2 regions of the Labrenzia sp. THAF187b genome follow, and region 1 is predicted to be linked to the other one. Evidence: predicted binding sites of a transcription regulator. Region 1 holds the regulator's gene; the other holds the start of a gene.

What was found. Region 1 encodes LexA, which represses DNA repair genes until DNA is damaged. Its sites were predicted from a motif close to TGTTCNNNNTGTGTTCNG; they were not measured.
Region 2: FIV03_RS20895 (single-stranded DNA-binding protein) is a predicted target of LexA. The motif match lies at 4,313-4,330, and genes of this name have one in related genera.

Annotation. Positions count from the first base shown of each region.
Region 1 covers NZ_CP045344.1:4,253,884-4,263,060, forward strand. The annotation lists gene FIV03_RS19605 (ComEC/Rec2 family competence protein) at 269-2,428, shown strand; gene lexA (transcriptional repressor LexA) at 2,433-3,143, opposite strand; gene FIV03_RS19615 (hypothetical protein) at 3,265-4,068, opposite strand; gene FIV03_RS19620 (acyl-CoA synthetase) at 4,161-5,741, opposite strand; gene FIV03_RS19625 (alpha/beta hydrolase) at 5,895-6,704, shown strand; gene fumC (class II fumarate hydratase) at 6,726-8,111, shown strand; gene FIV03_RS19635 (fumarylacetoacetate hydrolase family protein) at 8,171-9,177, opposite strand, start outside.
Region 2 covers NZ_CP045344.1:4,529,631-4,538,807, reverse strand. The annotation lists gene FIV03_RS20905 (DUF1127 domain-containing protein) at 680-829, opposite strand; gene uvrA (excinuclease ABC subunit UvrA) at 1,074-4,004, opposite strand; gene FIV03_RS20895 (single-stranded DNA-binding protein) at 4,589-5,140, shown strand; gene FIV03_RS20890 (hypothetical protein) at 5,202-5,678, opposite strand; gene FIV03_RS20885 (L,D-transpeptidase family protein) at 6,209-8,098, shown strand; gene FIV03_RS20880 (zinc ABC transporter substrate-binding protein) at 8,179-9,177, opposite strand, start outside.

The DNA.
Region 1 (9,177 bases):
ACCAAAACGAGGAGCTGAAGTGACGTCACGGTCCGGTCCGCTCGATATTTCTGCCGGCCGGTCGAAAACGGCAACCCTTGATGTTGAGCGCGAGGATTTATCACCTGCCGTGCTCAAGCCTGAAATACGCGAGAAACGACGTTCAAGGCTAGCGGGCGCTGGTCACACTTATTCCGCTCACAATGCGTCAGCAGATCGTCTTTGGGATTCGCAAGGGCTGTTGTGGTGTGCCTTCGCGTTTGCCGCGGGAATTGGAGTTTACGTTTCGTTGCCCGAAGAACCTTCCTGGGTTCTGTTGGGATTTCTGGTCGTGCTGGTAAGCGCGGTTCTCTGGCGTGTGAAGCAGCGAGGCACGGTGGCGGTTTCCGTCGTTCTCCTCCTGGCATTCTTTGCCGGACTGGCAGCCTCCAGTCTTCGCACGGCATATGTTTCGGCGCCGCGCCTTGCCGAACAGATGAACACGGATCTTGTTGGTTACATAGAAGAGATTGACAGCGGGGCAGCCGGTCACCGGATCGTGCTGGCCGTATCCACGGTCAATGGGCGTCCTGTCGAGGAAGGCGAGTTCCCCGTTAAGGTGCGCTTGCGCGTTCCGGCAGGAAGCGACATTGAAGTGGGGCGCACCGTGAGCGTCAGTGCGCGGCTGTTTCCTCCTGCAGGTCCCGTCTTTCCAGGAGGATACGATTTTTCCTTCCGGGCCTTCTTTCAGCAGATTGGAGCGACGGGTTTCAGTTTCGGGTCCCCCGAGGTCATCGATACTGAGGACGTTGGAAATGAATTTCGCCCGGCCGTTGCCGTTTCCAAGCTTCGAATAGACCTCGCGGAGCGTATCAGGGGCAATCTTTCGGAAGGGCCGGAAACAGCACTGATCGTTGCTCTTCTGGTTGGAGACCGCAGCGGAATAACCGAAGAGCATGAAGAGATTTTGCGGGCCGCCGGACTGGCTCACATTCTTGCAATTTCCGGACTGCATATGGCGCTCTTTGCCGGCGGCGCCTATGGCGCGGTCTTACTGCTCTTTTCGTTGGTGCCTGTCCTGACGCTCAGGTGGCCGGTGCACAAATGGGCTGCACTTTCAGCTCTTGGTGCTGCAGTTATTTATCTGCTTCTGTCCGGTGGTGCAGTTGCGACGCAACGCTCGTTCCTGATGATTGCGATTGTCTTTGTCGGAATTCTGGTGGGGCGGCGCGGCCTGACCCTGCGAAGCGTGGCGTTGGCCGGCCTCGTGCTCTTGCTGATTGCTCCCGAGCGGTTGTTTTTTCCCGGCTTCCAGATGTCCTTCGCTGCCGTGATCTGCCTCGTCGCCGTTTATGACCTGTGGCGGCAGCGAGATCGTTCCCTGTCATCTGGTGAAAGAGTGTCCGGATGGGGCATGGCGACTTGTCTTTACCTAGGCAAGTGGGTTGCGGGGCTGTTCGTCACCGCATTGGTCGCAGGGCTGGCGACCGGCATCATAGGAGCTCATCACTTCAGCCGCATCGCGCCCTATGGCCTTGTCGGCAACTTGCTGGGAATGCCGGTGTTTTCACTTGTTGTGATGCCGATGGGAGTACTTGCATTCGTTCTGATGCCCTTCGGCCTTGCAGCTCTCCCTCTGGCTGTCATGTCTCTAGGCGTTTCACTTCTGTTGAAGGTTGCTTCCTTTACCGCAACCCTGGATGCCGGCAGCGGAACTTCCGGAAGGCTCGACGGGGCTGCTGCGTTGCTGTTGCTATCAGCATTATTTGCCGGATTGTTGGTGCCTGGCAGAAAGCGTGTGCTCGCCGGACTGCCTCTTGTCGCAGGAATATTGATTATACTCACCAGCCGGCCTCCGGATATCCAGATTGCCGCAAGCGGCTCTCGAATTGCTGCCCGCGATGAATCGGGAACTTTGCGCTACGCAGCAAGGGGGAGATCGTTTGCAAGTGATCTCTGGCTGCAGTCGGAAGGAGTGAGGAGTGATGCGATCTTGTCGCACAAGATGAAATCGCCTCAAAGAAATTGCGATGGGGACGGTTGTGTCATCAGGGCCTACGTCAATTCAGAGGACGCAGAACGATTGGACGGCAGGCGATCCTTTCTTGCAATCGCGCAGCCAAAGACATTTGAAGCGTTTCAGCTGGATTGCCGATATGCCGATTTGGTCGTGACCGATCTTGTCGCTCCGGAGAGCTGCGGTGTAGCCCTCGTCCTGGATCACGGAACGCGCACCGAACGTGGTGCCGCCTCCATCTGGCTATCGCCCGGTGATTTCAGCCAGGCCACAGATGCTACGAGCGGTGCCAGTGCACCGGGCCATCCGCCAAACGAAAATCTGAAAATCGAGAAACTGAAGTTTGCCATCCCTGATCCACCGCGCCCCTGGCATCAGCAGGGAACGGTAACAAGAGACAGCTTGCGCCAAGCCGAGCGCGCCTCGGTGGCCGAAGCGCGCGCAGAGGAGTGACTGGTCAATACTGACGAAACAGGGCAACGAGGCGGCCCTGAACACGAACGCGGCCGGGGCCGAAGATCCTGGTTTCATACGCCGGGTTGGCTGCTTCAAGAGCGATGGAAGCGCCTTTCTTGCGCAGCCGTTTCAAGGTGGCTTCTTCATCGTCCACAAGTGCGACAACGATGTCGCCACTGTCGGCGCTGTCGGTCCGGCGGATAAGAACGGTATCACCGTCCAGAATGCCGGCCTCAATCATGGAATCGCCACGAACCTCCAGCGCGTAGTGTTCGCCGCGACCAAGCAGGTCCTGCGGCACTGTGATGGAATGGCTGTGTGTTTGAATGGCCTCGATGGGGACGCCGGCTGCGATGCGGCCCATGACGGGGATTTCAGTAACACTGGACACCGGAACCGGTGCAGCTTTTTCCGGCTCCGGTTTGCCGAGTGAGCCTTCAATGACTTCAGGTGAGAAGCTGCCTCTTGGCCGTGGAGCGCCCAGGCCGGGTGCGATGGAGTCCGGAAGACGAACAACCTCCATGGCTCTGGCCCGGTTCGGCAGGCGTCGAATGAAGCCACGTTCTTCAAGCGCGGTGATCAGGCGGTGAATGCCGGACTTGGAGCGCAGGTCGAGCGCATCCTTCATTTCGTCGAAAGACGGCGGCACACCGGTTTCTTTCAGTCTTTCGTGAATGAACATGAGCAGTTCGTACTGCTTGCGCGTCAGCATGTAGGCGTCCCCTGACCGAGAAAACATCTGGTACAAATCAAGAACATGGTACCTGTTCTCATTGTGTTCTTCAAGGGTAAATGTTCTCTTACTGTTCTTGGCGTCGAACAACGTGCCGTATTCAATCCGTCTCCGATATCGGATTTAGGTCGTCCTTCGATCCGGTCATGATCAGCAGTTCACAGGTGATCAAAGTCGGCGCTCCACCAGAGGCAAGAATGCCCCGATGCAGTCCACCGTCGAGATCAACGGCGCGGATTGGGACGCAAAGCTCTTGATCCGGTTTCGCGCCAGCGTTTGCAGACAGGAGTATCTCCGAAATCAGACCTGTCATCGGCTGGGCATCGCGGAACGCTGCTCCGGCCAGACTGCCCAGTCCATAGACTTCGTAGGAGGGGGCTTTCAGCTCTTTTGCGAGTTCTTGGATGCTTTCCGTCAGGTCGGCAAACGGAGCGAGTGTGGTGATGAGCGCATTGTAGTCGGTTGTCCGTGACTGTTCGTCATCCTGTTGCACACGAAACAACGTAAATTCGGTTTCCGGATCCAGCGATGCCACGAACGCTGCGCCTTGCAGGCCGTACCCCTTGATGGCCCCCTGATGCGCAACCTTCAGCGTATGCGGCAGTAAGTGGCCAAGGTGCTCGACTTCTTCCTCGTGCCAATAAGCGTGTACATGAGCGAACCATTCACCATCTCGCATCCCGAGAATGGCAACTGCGGACTCCAGTGTTGCGCCTTTCGAGGAGTGCGTGTCGCTGTACCAGGCTGCATGTCGGTCATCGATTGCACAGGCAGGCATTACGAAGTCGAACGCTTCGAGCATAAGCCCGGAAAGATCGAGAACGGCGGAGCTCAGTCCCTGGTGCGTGGCGAAACGGCCCAGCGCCTCCAGCAAGGGAGTTTGCTCTGCCAGGGAGATTTCCAAAGGATTCGCCTGACATCTGGCAAGGGGGAGCCGATTGATGGCAGAAGGGCCGGGATGACGAATGTCGGACAGAGACCTGGGGGCGGGCCGTCTCACAACAGGCCTTTCTCGGTCAAATGCTCCCGCACCAGTTTCTTGGTGATCTTGCCATAGGCGCTTGTCGGCATTGCGGGAATGAAGAGATAACGTGCAGGCATCTTGTAGCGGGCGATCTTGCCATTCAGATAGTCGCTGAGTTCCTGTGGGTCGGGTGACTTGTCTGGGGCAGGGACACAAACGGCAAGGCCGACTTCACCCCATTGCCGGTCCGGAATGCCGAGAATTGCGACCTCGGAAATATCCGGATGTGTAAGCAGCACTTCCTCGACTTCCTTCGGGTAGACGTTGGAGCCGCCAGAAATGTACATGTCCGAAGCTCGGCCTGTCAGGAAGAGGTACCGCTGTTCATCCATGTGACCGATGTCTCCGGTGCGGAACCAGCCGTTCCGGAAAGACTTCTGGTTGGCGTCTTCGTCTTCCAGATAGCCGGCACAGACTGCCGAACCGATGACGCAGACTTCACCCGTTTCATTGGGGGGCAGATGATTGCCATCCTCGTCCTGAATCGAAACCTCTATACCAGTGCGCTCCGTACCGCATGTGCCGCTGCGTGTCTCAGGTCCATCCTCCAGAAAATGATCCTGTGGCCGTAGCACGGTGATGTTTCCGGTGACCTCGCCAAGTCCGTAGTATTGCACCAGAACGTGCCCCAATTTCTGGAGAGCCAGCTTCTGGTCCTCCCTGTACATGGGAGCCCCCGCATAAATGACATGACGAAGGCTCGAGTGATCGTGCTGATCGACAGCAGGGTCTTCCACCAGGCGTTTGACGATTGTGGGAACAGTGAAGAGATTGCTGACCTTGTGTTTTTCGATCAACTCGAATGCAGTCGAGGGATTGAAGCCGCCTCCGGGCAAAAGAACATGAGTGGAACCAACTGATAGCTGGGCAATCAGTTGCAACCCTGCGCCGTGCGACAATGGAGCTATGACCAGCGACGCATCGCGCTCCGTCGTCCCCGGCAACAGGTCTGCCATGTAGTTGACGCAAACGAATCCGATCTGCCCGTGACTGAGGACAACTGCCTTCGGGCGGCCAGTCGACCCTGAGGTGAAGAACAGCCAACAGGGATCGTTATAGTCCACTGCCTCGTTCGGCAGGACCTGTCCCTGGTAACGGGAGAGGAGATCCTCATAGCTTGTGCCAAAGTCGCTGGCTCCAATTGTAATGCATCCTGACAGCTGAACTCTGGCGTTTCGTATTGCTTCGGCCTGAGCACCAAAATCCGCGTCACACAGGAAAACCTTCGCCTTCGCTTTTTCCGCAGCATAGGCCGTTTCCCCCGGAGCCTGTCTGAAGTTGCAGGGAACCCAGATGGCTCCAAGACGAAATGCGGCCAACATGATCTCGATCATCTGGTGCGAGTTCTGGGCCTGGACCAGCAAGCCGTCGCCCTTGGAAACTCCGAATTCCGATTGGAGGCCCTTGGCAAGTGCGGAGACACGCGAATCGATTTGTGACCAGCTCAAGGTGACCCCATCCTGGACAACCGCGGGACCTGAGGGCCACCGGGCAGCGTTCCTGGACAGAAAATGCGCAAGATTTGCCACGCGATTGGAACAGCGCTCCACCATCTAAGTTTGCCTCCCGACTACTGGTTTTTTCAGACGTTAGGTTGATGGCTGTCCGTTTGACAAGTTGAGATTGGCATTCAGACCGTTCCGCTTTCTAGGTAAATCGTGCAAGGATGCCGCCAATTGGTTTCGACGTTTGCCTGAGGATTTCGAATGAGTGAGATGACGACTTTTGATTGGGACGATGCCTATTCAAATGCTGCCTATATTCCGGGCGCTGACGATTTCATCGTGCGCTGGGCGCAGGAAGCGGAGACCTTCCGGAAAAGCTGGGTCGAAAAGGATCTGGATGTCGTTTACGGCGAAGGAGATCGTCAGCGGTTCGATGTGTTTCGGCCGCAGAGGAAGTCCAAAGGGCTCGTCGTGTTCGTGCACGGGGGCTACTGGCTGAGATTCGATAAGAGTTCCTGGTCGCATTTTGCTAGCGGCTGCCTGGCAAGAGGTTGGACCGTATGCATGCCGTCGTACGATCTGGCTCCTGATGTGCGGATCGCAGATATTACGCGGCAAATCTCCGTTGCGATTACGAAGGCGGCTGCTCGCGTTGGTGGCCCGATCCGTCTTGCCGGGCATTCCGCCGGAGGGCATCTGGTCACACGCATGATTTGCGAAGACAGCCGGTTGCCGAAAGACGTTCTGGATCGAATCGAGCGTGTTGTTTCCATCAGCGGATTGCACGACCTTCGCCCGCTCAGAAACACGGTGATGAACAAGTCCTTCCAGATGAACGAAGACGATGCCATGGCCGAAAGTGCGGCATTGATGGTGCCCGCCGTCGACTGTCCGGTAGTCGCCTGGGTCGGCGGAGCGGAGCGCCCGGAGTTTCTAAGGCAATCGAAACTCCTTGCGGATGCCTGGCCAATGGCCACCTACAAGGAGGATCCGGGCCGCCATCATTTCGATGTCATAGACGGTTTGAAGGATCCCGATAGTGAACTGACGGAAACCTTGCTGGCCCCTTGAGCCACTCACGAGGAGGCGCATATGCGTACTGAAAGCGACAGCATCGGCGAAATAGACGTGCCGGAGGACAAATACTGGGGGGCACAGACACAGCGCTCCTTGAAGTATTTTTCCATCGGTAGCGACCTGATGCCGATAGAGCTTGTCCACGCTTATGGCATTTTGAAGAAGGCGGCGGCCCTTGCAAACGAAGAGCTGGGGTTGCTGGATGCAGATCTTGCGCGGTTGATTGTCCTGGCAGCCGACGAAGTTATTGATGGAAAACTTGACGACCATTTTCCGTTGCACGTCTGGATGACCGGCAGCGGAACACAAACCAACATGAACGTGAACGAAGTGATCTCCAATCGCGCCATTGCCCTTGCCGGTGGTGTGCTGGGGTCAAAGGATCCGGTTCATCCGAACGATCACGTGAACCTGTCCCAATCGTCCAATGACAGCTTTCCCGCAGCGATGCACATGGCCGCTGCACTCCAGGTGACACATCGCCTCTTGCCCGGCGTGCAGATGCTCCACAAGAGCCTGCAAGACAAGGCCGACGCCTGGGACGACATCATAAAGATCGGCAGAACGCATATGCAGGACGCCACGCCTTTGACGCTTGGTCAGGAGTTTTCCGGTTATGCGGAAATGCTGCGTCAGGACATTGAGCGCATCAGTTTTGCCCTTAAGGATGTCTATGGACTGGCGCTGGGCGGAACCGCAGTCGGGACGGGCATCAACGCTCATCCCCTTTTTGCGGAGTTGTCTGCCACCCGGATCGCGGAACTGACGGATTTGCCGTTCTATACGGCTCCGAACAAGTTTGCGGTTCAGGGGGCGCATGATGCTCTCGTCATGTTGAGCGGAGCCTTGAAGACGCTTTCAGTTTCCTTGTTCAAGATCGCAAACGACATCCGCCTCTTGTCCTGTGGACCTCGCTGCGGTTTCTTTGAGCTGAAAATTCCGGCAAACGAGCCCGGCTCTTCGATCATGCCAGGCAAGGTAAACCCGACGCAGTGCGAGGCACTGGCGATGGTTGCGGCACAGGTGATGGGCAATGACGTCGTCGTCGGGATAGGTGGCGCCAGTGGCTACCTGGAAATGAATGTCTACAAGCCGCTGATGATCAATGCGATCCTGCAGTCGGTAAAGATCATGGGCGACGGTTGCACCAACTTCTCCCTTTTCCTGGTGGAAGGCATGGAGCCGAACGAGAAGCGCATCAGGGAGTTTCTGGATCAATCCCTGATGCTGGTGACAGCGCTAAGTCCGGTGATCGGATATGACAAGGCCAGTCATGCCGCACACCATGCGTTCGAGCACGATCTGACCTTGAAGCAGGCGTGCCTTGACCTTGAATTCGTCAGTGCGGAGGAATTCGACCGGGTTGTTGTTCCGGCGAAGATGGTCCAGCCGTCGCTTTAGGTCGGCCGAATGCTTCCAGATGAGCGCTTTCGTGATGCGCTGGGCAATTCGGCGTACGACTACAAGAGACCCCTTTGTGCGAGATTGCGCATGAGGGAGCTTATGCCGAATGTCCATTCCGGACATTCGGTCGAAAGCCGGACCGTGTTGCTCAATCGACCAAGGCCCGGACTTTCGATTGTGACGACGTCGCCCAGTTTGTGAGTGAAACCTTCTCCGGCAACGTCCCGGTCCTGCGTCGGTGCGAAGAGGGTACCGAGAAACAGCATGATCCCGTCGGGATACTGATGGTGACGGCCCAGGGTTTGCCGGACCAGATCCACAGGGTCCCGACTGATTTCCTTCATCGAAGATCTTCCCTTCAGGATGAAGCCGTCCGTTCCCTCCACCGTCAGGTCCAACTCTGCCAATCGAACGTCATCCAGCGAATATCCCTGGTCGAATAGTCGGATCATCGGTCCGATAGCACAGGATGCATTGTTGTCCTTTGCCTTGGACAAGAGCAGAGCCGAACGGCCTTCGACATCACGCAGATTGACGTCGTTTCCAAGAGTCGCGCCAACAATCACCCCCTTTGAGGTGACTGTCAGAACCACTTCCGGCTCTGGGTTGTTCCAGCTGGACACCGGGTGCAGTCCGACGTCGGCTCCGGTGCCGACAGAGGAAAGAACCTGCGCCTTGGAAAAGACCTCGGCATCCGGGCCAATGCCGACTTCCAGGTATTGGCTCCAGAGGCCCTCGGAGATAAGCGCTTGTTTGACCTTGGCAGCTTCTTCGGATCCGGCTCGCAGGTTACGCAGGCTGTCGCCGATGGTTGCACCTACCCGTGCCCGGATGGCTTCGGCCTTTTGAGGATCTCCTGCCGCTTTCTCCTCGATCACGCGTTCGACCATGGAATTTGCGAAGGTCACACCACATGCCTTCACTGCCTGTAAATCGCTGGGAGCCAGAAAATGCAGGTTGGCGAGATCGCTGCAGGTACCAGCCGCGATTTCATCCAGAGTGCCAAGATCTTCTCCTTTAGCTGCGGCAACATAGGCAGCCGGTTCCGTTAGTTCGCAAATAT
Region 2 (9,177 bases), 280 kb from region 1:
CCTTAATGGGGTTGAAATGGCATAACGGCCCGCATGTCTCGCATAGCTGCCATGATTTGAGTGTTCGCAGGTGCGAAATGAAAATGCCGTCCGGACGGTTCCTTTTTACGGATCAGTCCGTCATTTGGTGTCGCCTGAAAACTCTGAACTGACCTGGCACGCACAAGTGATCTGCGCTGACGGAAGGCTGGCGGCGATAGACGGAGAAGACGGTCGAGTTTGTAAAACAGGTTGTCGATATACCGGCCCATTCGAAAACACGGCATCGCAACAAGCGAAGACAATCATTTATCTGAATGCGATTCCATCTCGGGTAACGACCCAGCTTGTGGACACCTTTTTGTGCCGACCCGCATCGCTTGGGCGTTCGCACTGGGATCGCTTCGCTTGGAGGAATGAACGAGCTTTCACCGCAAGAGAAGAGACATCGACTTGGAGAAAGTTGAACACATCCGGATGTCGCACTTGGCGTTGGAGCGTCAGAATTTTGAGGTGTCTCTTGCCTGACCAGACAGGCATGGGAGGAATTCAGGACGCCAGAAAAACGAACGCCCGCCAGCGGGAGGAGGTGCTGGCGGGCGACGTTTCGACGTGACAGGGCTGGGAGGAGGATGCCCTGCGTGTCACACGCCCGTCGGCTGGGAGGAGGATGCCTAGGGACGCGATCTCTTTATTTCATTCAGCCAATCTGACGACGTGCGACAAATTTGATGTCGCTGCGGCAGATGCCGAGGTCAGCAAGCTCACGGGCCGAAAGGCGGGACAATTCGTCAACCGCACGGCGGTAGCTTACCCAGTTGCTGTACTTTTGGCGCACGGTGTCAAACATCTTCTTATTCCTTAATTATCGAAACGCGTGTGCGTTCCGCGCCGTTGTTGTCCAATGATATATTTCACCACTCGAAATAAAAGAAGTGCCATCTCTGCATGCCTGACATGCGTTTGATGCAATGCAGCAAAGCTTGCGCAGCCAGAATCGGGATGATTCGTGGAACGTGCGGAAATACAAATGAAAAAGGCATGTGTGCGGTGCACACGTGCCTGTCGTCACGTAACTGGAGACTGGTTAAGACTTATTCCGCAGCGTCGTGCGCCCGTTGCGGACGTCGCTGCAGCAGTTCCTGCAGGAATTGTCCCGTGTAGCTTTCCGAAACCTCGGCAACGTCTTCAGGGCGTCCGGTTGCAACCACCGTACCGCCACCGTCGCCTCCTTCCGGTCCCAGATCGATAATCCAGTCTGCCGTCTTGATGACTTCGAGATTGTGCTCGATCACCAGAACCGTGTTGCCTTGATCAACCAGTTCGTGCAGCACTTCCAGCAGTTTTGCGACGTCGTGAAAATGCAGGCCTGTCGTGGGTTCATCCAGAATGTATAGCGTACGCCCCGTCGAGCGCTTGGAGAGTTCCTTCGCAAGCTTTACGCGCTGCGCTTCACCACCTGAAAGCGTGGTCGCCTGTTGGCCGACCTTGATGTAGCCGAGACCGACACGTGCCAGGGTCTCCATCTTGTCGCGCACTGCAGGAACTGCGGAGAAGAACACGGCGGCTTCATCCACGGTCATGTCGAGCACGTCGGCAATCGACTTGCCCTTGAACTCGACCTCGAGCGTTTCCCGATTGTACCGTTTGCCTTTGCATACGTCGCAAGTGACGTAGACGTCCGGCAGGAAGTGCATTTCGATCTTTATGACGCCGTCGCCCTGACAGGCTTCGCAGCGGCCTCCCTTGACGTTGAAAGAGAACCGACCGGGCTGATAGCCTCTGGCCTTGGCTTCAGGCATGCCGGCGAACCATTCACGGATCGGGGTAAAGGCACCGGTGTAGGTCGCCGGGTTGGATCTGGGTGTCCGGCCGATCGGTGACTGATCGATGTCGATCACCTTGTCGAGCACTTCCAGGCCTTCGATGCGATCGTGCGGGGCAGGGTTGTCCCGCGCGCCATTGAGGCGACGAGCCGCAGCCTTGTAGAGCGTATCGATCAGGAACGTGGACTTGCCGCCACCCGACACACCGGTGACACAGGTAAATGTGCTGAGCGGCACGTCAACGTCAATGTCCTTCAGATTGTTGCCGCGGGCGCCGCGAACGGAGATCTTCCGCTTCTTGTTGATTTTTCTGCGCTCGTCGTTGCGCGAAACCATCATGGAGCCAGACAGGTACTGCCCCGTCAACGAATTGGGATTGGCCATGATTTCGGAGGGAGTGCCCTTGGCGACGATCTGCCCGCCATGGACACCCGCTCCTGGTCCGACGTCGACAACGTAATCGGCAGTCAGCACCGCGTCTTCGTCATGCTCGACCACGATCACCGTATTGCCGAGGTCGCGCAGGTGTTTCAGCGTTTCCAGAAGACGGGCGTTGTCGCGCTGATGAAGGCCGATGGACGGCTCATCCAGTACATAAAGAACTCCGGTCAGCCCCGAGCCGATCTGCGAGGCGAGGCGGATACGCTGGCTTTCGCCGCCTGACAGTGTTCCGGAAGACCGGGACAAGGTGAGATATTCAAGGCCAACGTCATTCAGGAACTTCAGCCGCTCGCGAATTTCCTTCAGGATGCGGCCTGCGATTTCGCTCTGTTTGTCGTTTAGTTGCTCCGGCAGGGCTTCAAACCAGAGACTTGCATCGCGAATGGAATGTTCGGTGATCTGACCGATATGCCTGCCGGCGATCTTGACGGCAAGCGCTTCCGGCTTCAGACGGAACCCGCTGCAAGCCGGGCAGGCATGATCGGATTGAAACCTTGCCAGTTCCTCGCGAACCCAGGTGGATTCCGTCTCGCGCCAGCGCCGTTCGATATTGCCGATTACACCTTCAAAGGTCTTCTCTGTCCGGTAGCTGCGGACGCCGTCATCATAGACGAATTCAATCTTCGCATTGCCGGTTCCATGAAGGATTGCCTCGCGCACTTCCGAAGGAAGATCCTTCCAGGGCGTTGCCATGGAAACCTTGAAATGACTGCAGAGTGCTTCCAGCGTCTGGGCATAATAAGGTGAAGTCGATCCTGTCTTCGCCCAGGGCAGGACAGCTCCTTCGCGCAGGGAAAGCGAGTGGTCAGGAACAACCAGGTCCTCCTCGAAGGCGAGTGTCGTTCCAAGGCCGTCACAAGTGGGGCAGGCACCGAAAGGATTGTTGAACGAGAAAAGGCGCGGCTCGATCTCCGGAATGGTGAAGCCTGATACCGGGCAGGCAAATTTTTCGGAAAAGATCAGCCGTTCCGGGTTGCCGTTCTCGTCGGTCTTGTCGGCAAATTCGGCAATTGCAATGCCATCAGCAAGTTTCAGCGCCGTTTCCAGTGAATCGGCAAGCCGACCGGAGATATCGTCACGCACGACGATACGGTCTACGACGACGTCGATATCGTGCTTGAATTTCTTGTCGAGGGCAGGGGCCTCGGAAATCTCATGGAATGTTCCGTCGATCTTGACGCGCTGGAAACCCTTTTTCATCAGCTCGGCAAGTTCCTTGCGGTACTCGCCCTTGCGGCCGCGAACCATCGGCGCGAGCAGGTAGAGTCGGGCACCTTCTTCCAGCTCCAGAATACGATCGACCATCTGGCTGACGGTCTGGCTTTCGATCGGCAGGCCAGTGGCTGGGGAATAGGGAACGCCGACACGCGCAAACAAAAGGCGCATGTAATCGTAGATTTCCGTAACCGTTCCGACCGTGGAGCGCGGATTGCGGGACGTGGTCTTCTGTTCGATGGAGATTGCCGGCGACAGTCCGTCGATCTGGTCGACGTCCGGTTTCTGCATCATTTCCAGGAACTGACGTGCGTAGGCGGACAGGCTTTCCACGTACCGCCGCTGTCCTTCTGCATATATGGTGTCGAAGGCGAGTGACGACTTGCCTGAGCCAGACAGGCCGGTCATGACAATCAACTTGTCGCGGGGCAGGTCCAGGTCGACGCCCTTGAGGTTATGCTCGCGTGCGCCACGGATGCTGATGACCCGTGTTGGGTCCGCCTTCCAGGCTACTTCCGACTGCGATCCCTTGGCTGTCTTCATTGTCGTTCTTCCTGACCGCATGCGTCGCCCAAAGCCGATTGTTGCTCGCGCATACGCTAAGATGGTCCATTGCCGATGATGTCTGTTTGCCCCGATATAGCAGTTTCGGGCGGAGCTTCCAGTGAGGCATTTTCAATATCGTGCCTGAGGCACTTGTCGATGCGATGCCTGATTGAATCGCTTTTACAGAAATGATAAGAACAAAACAAGTACATTAACGATTGCCGCGTCAGGAGCCGAGCAGAAATAGGTGACCGAAACCTCGCAGTTCATGAGATAATGTCCTGACAGAAAAATCGGGGCTTGATTGGAACAAAAGTGGAGCAAATTGTAACTTGGCGCAATCAAGGATTGTGTCTGTCGACTTTGCTCGAATTTTAGGCGGATGAACCAGGCGGCAGTTTGTGAGCTGCCTTGTGGAAAATGAGTGAAGCCTGGCGAAAATAGCGGCGAAGCTGTTGGCGTGCCGTTAGGGTTCTGGTTTCTAGCAGCAAAGCTTGCAACGTTGACCGTTTATCGACACGTGCCGGAGAAGCACACGAACATCGTCGGCGGGGTCAACGAAAAACAAACAGGAGTTCAGTATGGCGGGCAGCGTCAACAAAGTAATTTTGGTCGGCAATCTGGGAGCAGACCCGGAAATCCGCCGTACGCAGGATGGCCGCCCGATCGCCAATCTCCGGATTGCGACGTCGGAATCCTGGCGCGACCGAAACACCGGTGAGCGCCGAGAAAAGACGGAGTGGCACCGTGTCGTGATCTTCAACGACGGTCTTTGCAAAGTTGCGGAGCAATACCTGCGCAAGGGATCAAAGGTTTATCTCGAAGGCCAGCTTCAGACCCGCAAATGGCAGGATCAGTCCGGTCAGGACCGGTACTCCACCGAGATCGTGCTGCAGGGCTTCAACTCCAACCTGACCATGCTTGACGGCCGCGGCGAAGGTGGCGGTGCATCCGGCGGTCTTCCCGATTACGGCAATGACTCACAAGGCGGCGGAGGTGGCTTCGGCGGCGGTGGTTCCGGTTCCGGTGGGAATTTCGGTGGTGGCTACGGCGGCGGATCCAGCAGCGGTGGCGGTTACGGCGGTCCGTCCGGCGGCGGTGGCGGCCCCATGGACGACGAAATTCCGTTCTGATCTTTTTCTGCCCTACCGGGTGCGGTCCCATGCTTTGGGGCCGCGCACCAGGGTATGTTGATCAACCGCCGACGTTTGGGTCGTAAGGCGTGCTCGGGTCATCGACGCCGTCGTAATATTCCTTCGCACTGCCGAGACCGCAGTGATAGACGGCTTCTTCTGCGCGTGTGTCGCCACCCGTAATCGGGGCGCCGTTGTGATGCGCGAATTCATGAATGATGGTGGCCAGCACCATCCACCTGCCCATTTTAAAAGCCCGGTCACCAACCGCGATTTCCCCGGAAGGAACGTGGATTTCCCCATGTAGCGGTGAAATGGTCGGTCCGTAATTCACCCAAATCGAGCTGTCGCTGATCATGTCCGACAAGCTTCGCCCCTTGGGCAGCGTCCGGAAATAGGCATTACATCCCGGGTTGTTCTTGACCATCTTGAAAAGCTTGTTTCTGGCCCATTTCAGCTTTGAATACTGGGAAGAGTTGAAACTTGTGTATTTCCAGATCGGTGACGAATGGTCACCAACATTGAATTGAAACGGCATTTGGCTCTCCGGTAATGTCTCACGTACTCGTGAAGCCGTAGATACCCCTTTGACGAAGTAGGCGGCGTGATGCCAATCACGCCAGGTTGTTTTTCCAAACGGCTGCAGTTCTGCCGTTTCTGGCACCGTGATGGTGGGCAGTTGTACTGTCAGCAACGAGGCATAATCGTCACAGTCGACTGATTTCAAACCTGTGTAAGACGGCGCCCCTTAACCATCTGATGAACCCTGTTATAGTATCAAACGGTTTACGGGCGCAGTTTCCGGGAATCGGGTCGCGGGACCGGATGCTCGGTAACTGCGTTGCCATATCACGCTCGGATGAAGAACATCCTCGGCGGATATGCCGAACAGCCTTCGATCCTTGCAGGGAAGCAATAAAACCCTGGTGACTTGGGCAAGGCGTCAGGTTCGAAAAGATTTAAAATAAGCGGGTTTAGACAATGCGAGCGAATGCAATGGCACTGAGCGAATGTACCAGGAAAAAACCGAAACGTTCTGTCCTGGGGACGTCCCTCAGGGCTGGCTTGATGGCAACGGTGCTTTTTTCCGGTTTTAACTTGGTCTCGGTTGAGCCTGCTTCCGCGCAGGGGTTGTTCCAGCGTCTGTTCAATCCGGAAGCGCATCGCCGGCAGCAGGAGCGTGAGCGCCAGCAGGATCTTCGCAAGAAGGTTGTTACCGCAAAGGTCTCTGCGCCGCGCTACCTCAATTACACGGCCGACAGCTGGAAGAAGGTTTCGCTGGCTGAACTGTCGGAGATCAAGTCCGCCGAGGTGAAGCCTGATGTCCAGCCCGTTGAATCGACGGATGCCCCGAGCACCGAAAGCGATAGCCTGCCACAGGCTCCGGTCGTTCTGACCGCATTCGACACGGCACGTCCTGCATTGAAAGACATGTCGCTCACCGTCCTTCCGGAAGTGGGTTCTGCAGTCATTTCATTCTATCGTGAGCATCCCGATTTCGTCTGGGTGAAAGACGGTAAGCCGACAGAAAAGGCTATCGCGGTCCGCAGCAGTCTCGCTGAAACAGGCAAATTTGCGCTGAACCCGGAAGACTATGTCGTCGATCTTCCCGTTACTGAAGGTCTTGAAGGAGAGGCACTCGATGCCGCCACGATGCGGTTCGAGATGGAGATGAGTGCAGCCGTTCTGACATATGTTCTGGATTCCAGGCGCGGACGTGTCGATCCGAACCGGATTTCAGAATATCACGATCTTCCGAGGCATGAAGTCGATCTCGTTGCAGCCCTGGAAGGCTTCAAGGCAGCGGCCAATGCCGAAACAGCAGTTGGCAAAGCGCAGCCTCAGAGTGAACATTTCCGCAAGCTGACCGAAGAGTTGGCCCGCTTGCGAGCAGAAGATGAAGACGCCGACCAGATCGTCATCGCGCCCGGCACTTTCCTGAAGGCTGGCAAATCCAGCCCGGAAATGAAGAACATCGTCGCCGCGATCGCCAAGAACGGCTCAGAGGAACTCAAGACGGCTCATGGAGAGACGCTGACTGCCTATGATGGCGCTGAACTTTATTCTCCGGAACTCGTTGAGCTGGTGAAGGCTTTCCAGAAGGAAGCCAAGCTCACGCCGGATGGTATCATCGGCAAGAATACCATCAATGCGATGGTCGGCGAAACCAACGCAGCGAAGATCGCCAAGGTCGAACTGGCAATGGAGCGCAGCCGCTGGCTTCCCGAAGAGCTCGGCGAACGCAAGGTTTTCATCAATCAGGCTGCCTTCACCGCGACCTATACCGCGCCTGACGAAGCGCCATTGAGCATGCGGGTGGTTGTCGGCAAGAAATCCAATCAGACCAACTTCTTCTACGACAAGATCGAAATCGTTGAATACAATCCCTATTGGGGTGTGCCGTATTCGATCATTGTCAATGAAATGCTGCCGAAACTGGCAAACGACCCGAGCTATCTCGACCGCGCCGGTTATGAGGTAACGACACCAGGCGGCCGGCAGGTTTCGTCTTCTGCAGTCGACTGGTACGCGGTTGCTTCCAAACAGCAATCGGTCAACGTCCGCCAGTACCCGGGTAGCTCGAACGCGCTTGGCGAAGTCAAGATCCTGTTCCCGAACAGGCATCACATCTACATGCACGATACGCCGTCAAAGAACCTCTTCAACAAGGATATGCGCGCATACAGCCATGGCTGCATCCGTCTGCAGGATCCGAAGGCCATGGCCGCTGCGGTTCTCGGCAAATCCAAGGATTACGTGAGCTCGCGTATTTCGGGCGGTCAGAACCAGCAAGAACAGGTGACCGGTGATATTCCGGTTTATGTGTCCTACTTCACGGCGTGGCCTGAGCTGGACGGGACGGTTGCATTCTATACCGACGTCTACGACAGGGACATGCATCTGTTGAAAGCCATCGAGAAAACCGAAGCAGAACGGGAAAAAGTCAGAACCTCCTGATCTGGCATTACAGAACAAAAAAAGCCGCCGAAGGGGTGACCTCCGGCGGCTTTTTTGTTTGCCCTCTCGAAGAGGCAATATCAGGAGGCGCCGCCGAGGCATTCCTTCAGAGAGCTTGAAAGCCCCTTCAGAAGTTGCGGATAAAGGTCCGGGCCATTTTCAAGATCGGTGCCCAGCGGGTCAAGCGTACCTGACCGTGCGCTGCTGCCTTCCAGAACAACCGAAACCAGCTTTGCGTCAAATTGCGGTTCCTGAAAAACGCAGCTTACGCCGAGGTCCTTGATCTTGCCCTGGATTTCCTGAATTCGGTCTGCACTCGCCAGAGCTTCCGGAGAAACGGTAACCGATCCGCTGGCCTCGATTTCATAGTGATGTTCGAAATGATGATAGGCATCGTGGAAGACGATGAACTTTTTGTCTGCAAACGGAGCCAGTTCAGCGGAAATGTCCTGATCGAGTGACGCGATCCGCTTGGAAAACGCCGCTGCATTCTTCTTGTAGGTTTCGGCATTGGCAGGATCCTGTTTCGCCAGGGTATCTGCCATGATTTTTGCGATCTCGATGCCGTTTTCCGGGTTCAGCCAGATATGCGGATCGACAGCCTCATGTGCCGCGTGCTGATGCTCTGCGTCGTGGTCGTGACCCGAGTGGTCATGGGCCTCGGCGTGGCTGTCGTCGTCATCATGTTCGTGGCCGGCATGTTCATGTTCGCCTTCTTCGTGATCATGTTCGCCGCCAGCGTGTTCGTGGTCATCTTCTTCTGCATGATCATGCGCATGCTCTTCGCCACTGTGCCCATCGTCATGATCGTGATCATGGGCGTCGAAGCTGGCACCTTCGCGAATGTCGAGTTGATGAATTCCAGACGCATCGATCAGTTCGACCGTTACAGCATTCTTGGCCATGGTTTCGATCGGCTTCTTCAGCGAGGGAGCCAGTTCTGGCCCAACCCAGAACACCACATCGGCTCCCTGTAGTAGAAATGCCTGCGACGGTTTCAGCGCATAGCCATGAGGAGAGGAGGCGCCGTCGACAAGAACATAGGGCGTCCCGACACCTTCCATAACAGCCGACGCGAT